2 linked regions of the Alkalihalobacterium alkalinitrilicum genome follow. The protein of the gene in region 1 interacts with the protein of each later gene in a pairwise test. Links are inferred from orthologs where the notes say so. Each region holds a gene or a part of one and is shown in the gene's direction. Other genes may lie near its edges.

Region 1 (2,913 bases):
TTTCTGGTGCCACGGAATGTGAGCTTGATAAACAGGGTAGAGTAAATATTGCCTCCCCACTTAGGGAATATGCACATATTGAAAAAGAGTGTGTCATTATTGGGGTTTCTAACCGGGTAGAAATTTGGAGTAAAGCAATCTGGGAAGACTATTTTATGGAATCAGAAGAATCATTTAGTGAGATTGCTGAAAACATCGTAGATTTTGATCTTTAACGAATGCATCTAAGAAAAGCATAGAAGAGGTGGTAGTAAGTGTTTAATCATATTACTGTGTTAAAAGAAGAGTCAGTAAACGGATTGAATATAAAAGAAGATGGAATTTATGTAGACTGTACCCTTGGTGGAGGAGGTCATAGTGAATTAATTTTGTCTAAACTTAATTCTGATGGTCATTTATTTGCCTTTGACCAAGATGATGTAGCCTTAGCCAACGCAAAAGAAAAGTTAAGTAAATATGAGGGTCAATTTACTTTAATTAAGAGTAATTTTCGTTATATAAAAGAAGAGTTGCAAGCTAGAGGAATAGAACAAGTCGATGGGGTACTGTTTGATTTAGGAGTATCTTCGCCTCAATTAGATGAAGCGGAACGTGGTTTTAGCTACCACCAAGATGCACCATTAGATATGAGAATGGATCAAACCGCTGCTTTAAGTGCTTCTGAAGTCGTGAATGAGTGGGAATTTGGTAAGATTGTTTCCATTATTTCAAGATACGGGGAAGAAAAGTTTGCTAAACAAATTGCTAGAAAGATCGAAGCGGCAAGAGAGAAAAAAAAGATCGAAACGACAGGTGAATTAGTTGAGATTATTAAATCAGGAATACCCGCTCCTGCCAGAAGAACAGGAGGTCATCCTGCAAAGCGAACATTTCAAGCGATTCGTATAGCAGTTAACGATGAATTAGGTGCATTTGAACAAGCATTAGCTGATTCGATTGAAATTACAGCTCCTAAAGGTCGTATATGCGTGATCACGTTCCATTCATTAGAAGACAGAATGTGTAAAGACATGTTTAAAAAAGAGAGCAAAGGTCCTGATCTTCCTCGTGGGATGCCAATGATCCCACAAGGGTATGAACCTAAACTCACCATGATTACAAAAAAACCAATTATTGCAAGTGTTAATGAACTAGAAAAGAATAACCGAGCTCGCTCAGCAAAACTACGGATTGCAGAAAAAAATTAAAGGAGGAGACATTATGAGTAATTTAGCTCGACAGTATCAGCAACACCCTCAAAAGGTTCAAGATCAGCAACAAAAGCAATTAAAGGCTCCTAAACAACGAAAGTTTTCTGTTACAAAAGGCGAAAAAGGATTAGTCTTATTAGCTGTTGTTGCGTTTTCTGTAGCCGTTACGTTCATTATTGCAAACTATGCATCCGTCTACTCAGTTAACCGAGACATTCATAATTTACAACGAGATATACAACAACAAACACAAGTAAATGATGGACTGCAACTACAGGTAATTGAGTTAAGCGCACCTGATAGAATTCTGCATATCGCAACGGAACAACTTGGTATGTCTTTAGACGACAATAAAGTAAGAGTAATACAAAACTAGTTCCGTTGTGAGCTAGTTTTCTTTTTAAGGATGTGATTATAATGGATATTCATAAACGACCTGTAACTAACAAGAGAGCTGTATTCATTATGGGTATTTTCCTCTTATGTTTTGTCATACTTATCGGGAGAATTATTATGATTCAAACAACAAAAGAAGTGGCCGGTCATGATTTAAAAGTAATGGCAGAACAAAGGTGGATGACTAAAAATGAAATTGAGGGGAATCGCGGAACCATTTTCGACCGAGAAGGAAGTCCGCTTGCCCAAGAAATTAACTCATATACAATGTTTGCGGTATTAGATAAAAGTCAAAGCCGCTATGTAGAAGACCCAAGGGAGACAGCGGAAATTTTATCACCTTATATTAATATGTCGGTTGAAAACCTTGAACGGCTCCTATCAAGTGACCGCTTCCAAGTGGAATTAGGTGCTGGTGCAAAAAATATGAGTCATGAGAAAATGAAGGCGATTAAAGATTATGAGCTTCCAGGTATTGAATTTAGAGAGGAGCCGCGCCGGTACTATCCAAAACAAACGTATGCTTCTCATGTAATCGGCTATACAGAACGAGATATGGAAAAGTCGAGAATGGGGCTAGAGCTTAGCTTGGATGAATTATTACGTGCAGAAAATGGGTCTGTCGTTTATCAGAGAGATCGGAAGGGGATTCGGTTGCCGGACCCAAAGGAAACGGTTGAACCTCCAAAGCACGGTCATGATGTTTATTTGACACTCGATTCCAACATTCAAACTGCTTTAGAACAAATTATGACGAAAGTTGAAGAAGATTACGACCCTGAAAAAATGATTGCAATTGTAGCTGACCCTCAAACAGGACAAATCCTAGCGATGAGTAATCGACCTAGTTTTAATCCGAATCAATACGAAGATATTGAAAACTATCGAAATTTTGCGGTTGTTGATCGATTTGAACCTGGTTCCACTATGAAAATTTTTACATTAGCTGCTGCTATTGAAGAAGGTGTTTATAATGGGAATGAACAGTTTCAATCAGGTCAGTACCGTATAGGAAATAGGGTTATTTCGGACCATAATCAGGGTAGAGGTTGGGGACCGATAACGTATGATGAAGGAATGCAACGTTCTTCCAATGTTGCTTTTTCAAAAATTGCCCATGAAAAATTAGGGACGGATAAATTTTATGAATATCTTGATAAGTTTGGTTTCACAAGCCAAACGGGAATTGATCTACCAAGTGAAGCGACGAGTTTAATTGCTGAAAAGACAGCTTCTAACGCGATATCTACAGCATTTGGTCAAGCGACAGCTGTCACTCCAATACAACAAGTTCAAGCCGCAACAGCGATTGCAACTGGTGGACAGA
Region 2 (2,978 bases), 1.7 Mb from region 1 along the record:
AAAAAGGAGGAATTTAGAGTGAGGTTGGATAAGTTCTTAAAAGTATCAAGATTAATTAAACGACGCACATTAGCTAAAGAAGTATGTGACCAAGGAAGAATTACAGTTAATGGACAAGTGGCAAAAGCAGGTACAAATGTTAGTGTTGGTGATGAGCTGGTGATTCGTTTTGGTCAAAAGTTTGTGACGGTTCAAGTAGAGGCCATTAAAGATACAACAAGAAAAGAAGAGGCGAGTTCTATGTATACAGTCACAAAAGAGCAATCAGTAGAAGCTGCGGAGTAAGGAAATCCAACAGCTTGTTCTATTTTATATCCACTCAACATAAATTTGTAATAAATGAGGTGTTGAGGAGGATTAAATATGGAACACAATTATGAATTTGGTACACCAATGGGGCAAGCAAGAAAAACAAAAGAACATGACATTACACTAAGAGGCCGAAAGAAACTAGACATTACAGGTGTAAGGCAAGTTGAAAGTTTTGACAATGAAGAATTTCTTTTAGAAACGGAAATGGGTTTTCTTTCGATCCGTGGCCAGAACTTGCATATGAAAAACTTAAACGTGGAACAGGGCTTAGTATCTATTGAAGGCAAAATTTTTGATCTTGTTTATCTTGATGAAAATCAAGGTGGGAAGTCAAAAGGGTTATTTGGGAAGTTGTTCAAGTGAGTTTAACAATTCAATTCTATACGATGCTATCAATGGTTGCTGCAGGTACTTGGCTTGGAGCTTCTATTGATACCTATAGAAGATTTGCTAGGCAGCCGCGTCCATCATTATCATGGGTCACAGTGTTAAATGACTTTTTATTTTGGTTAATCCAAGGCCTTCTCATTTTTTATGTTCTTCTTAAAGTTAATGAAGGAGAAATGAGGTTTTATATTTTTCTTGCATTGTTATGTGGTTATGCCGCTTACCAGGCCGTATTTCAGCGTTGGTATTTGCGAATTCTAGAAATTGGCATTCAGACGTCCATTGCAATTTTTCGTTTTATTCGGACACTTATCCTAACAATCTTCATTAATCCTATTAAATGGCTATTGAAACTATTATATTCCTTGGTTATCATGGTAATATCAGTAATATTATCCATATTATCATTTTTATTTAGGTTAATTGTAAGGCCTATTCGTTGGCTTGGAAAATTGGTATACAAGCTATCTAGATTAGACCGCCTTGTGAATTCCATAAAAAAGACCAAGTGGGTGAAAAAAGCAGTTGCCTTTTGGAAGTTTATACGAACCCGTGGCAACAAGGGGGATGATTAATGGTTTCGGAACGTAAACGAAAAATTCGGGAGCTAGATGCAAACTTTAACCGAGTGCAAGAACAAGTATCGGAAGATCGTCTTCGGAAAAGAAGAGGTTTATTTCGTCGTTTAACAGCATTTGCTTTTATTGTAGTCACCCTTAGTGTAATTGCTTTTATGACGATTCATACTCAGGCGCAATTACTAGAAGAAAAAAATGAAGAGAAACAAGCACTTCAAGCGAGGCTCGAAGCATTAGAAATAGAACAACTTCACTTAGAACAAGAAATTATAAATTACAATGATTTAGATTATATTGCTGAAATTGCTAGACGTGATTACTTTTTATCAAAGGATAGGGAAATTTTGTTTAAATTACCTAAAATATCAACGGATTGACACTCTTTTTCCGCATCAAGTATAATTTATAATATAGTGTGTTCAAAAGAAGGAGCAATGAAACTTCTAACCTTTTGAGCCATCTCTATAAAACATTATTTTATTTGTTTTTTAAGGAGGAGCAATTTTTAACATGTCAATCGAAGTAGGCAGCAAGTTGCAAGGTAAAGTAACGGGTATTACCCATTTTGGGGCATTTGTGGAGCTGCCAGGAGGTACTACTGGTCTGGTTCATATTAGTGAAGTCGCTGATAATTATGTTAAAGACATTAAAGAAGTGTTAAAAGTAGGCGACGAAGTTCTAGTTAAAGTTGTTAATGTTGAACAAGATGGGAAGATTGGACTTTCAATTAGAAAAGCTCAAGAACGCCCAAAAGAGGAGATGGCCAATCGTGCTCCTCGTCCATCACGTCCACCGCGCCCAGCACGATCTGGGGGAAATTACAGTAAAGGTGGAAATAGTAGTGCACGTAATCAGCGTCCAACGATGTCCTTTGAAGATAAGATGAATCGATTTTTAAAAGATAGTGAAGAACGTCTCTCCACGCTAAAACGCCAAACAGAGTCGAAGCGAGGTGGTCGAGGCGCCAGACGTGGGTAAGTCTTGCTGCCGGCTTTTTAATAAAAGAAATGAGAGGCAAGCGTTATAACGCTTGCCTCTCATTTAATTCAAAATAGGGTTGACTATTATAAGAGATTTATCGTATAATAAATTTTGTCGTTAGCGATAGTATTATGGCGGTGTAGCTCAGCTGGCTAGAGCGTACGGTTCATACCCGTGAGGTCGTGGGTTCGACTCCCTCCGCCGCTACCATACATACTTATAATCAACTGTATCCAAATAGGGTGCAGTTTTTTTGTGTTTATAATTAGGTCAATAAGTGAGATTTGAGTTAATAGTAATTTACAGGTAAGTCTCGATGTTGAGTTTTAGGCCTCTTACTTATCCCGATTTTTCTAATTAATACCATTTTTCTTTCGTCATAACTATTGCTGATGAGTCACTGTTTTTGCAATTTTGGCTACGTTTGCTGTCAATCCATTCTTAGTTATGGGAAAGGGTGGAAATCGGGCGGTCATTTACACGAAAGCCGTCGAAGACTTTTTTCTATTCGACTTGAAATTCTGACAAAAACTGAATCTCTTCTATGTTTATAATGAAACCACGAAATATAACCGTGGGGTGTTGCGAAATGTTACGGAGAGTTACAAAAGGAGTTATTGAGCCCGTTCGTGGTTGGACGCTACCTACCAAAGCAATGTCACTAACGACATCGACAACTGAAAAAGTCAAAAAAGGAACGAATCTACTTTTTTATCAATG

Evidence for each region.
Region 2: the proteins of ftsL (region 1) and BK574_RS17865 interact in binary tests that used the Bacillus subtilis proteins (3 or more experiments, as listed by UniProt). The link is inferred for Alkalihalobacterium alkalinitrilicum from one-to-one orthologs.

The regions. Positions count from the first base shown.
Region 1 is NZ_KV917368.1:5,329,850-5,332,762, forward strand. Bases 4-2,883 are described here. They hold ftsL (cell division protein FtsL), read left to right. Parts: upstream 4-1,200; coding sequence 1,201-1,566; downstream 1,567-2,883. Other genes in these bases: mraZ (division/cell wall cluster transcriptional repressor MraZ), read left to right, coding at 4-215; rsmH (16S rRNA (cytosine(1402)-N(4))-methyltransferase RsmH), read left to right, coding at 255-1,187; BK574_RS25855 (penicillin-binding protein), read left to right, coding at 1,608-2,883. Outside these bases: more of mraZ, read left to right, coding at 1-3; more of BK574_RS25855, read left to right, coding at 2,884-2,913. UniProt on the Bacillus subtilis protein: Essential cell division protein that may play a structural role. Probably involved in the regulation of the timing of cell division. Also required for sporulation.
Region 2 is NZ_KV917368.1:3,668,135-3,671,112, reverse strand. What follows is about bases 19-2,963. They hold BK574_RS17865 (FtsB family cell division protein), read left to right. Parts: upstream 19-1,273; coding sequence 1,274-1,654; downstream 1,655-2,963. Other genes in these bases: spoIIE (stage II sporulation protein E), read left to right, coding at 2,848-2,963; BK574_RS17860 (S1 domain-containing RNA-binding protein), read left to right, coding at 1,788-2,255; yabQ (spore cortex biosynthesis protein YabQ), read left to right, coding at 672-1,274; yabP (sporulation protein YabP), read left to right, coding at 364-675; BK574_RS17880 (RNA-binding S4 domain-containing protein), read left to right, coding at 19-285. Outside these bases: bifunctional methyltransferase/pyrophosphohydrolase YabN, read left to right, coding at 1-2; more of spoIIE, read left to right, coding at 2,964-2,978. UniProt on the Bacillus subtilis protein: Required for vegetative and sporulation septum formation. Required for the activation of genes expressed under the control of the sporulation transcription factors sigma F and sigma E.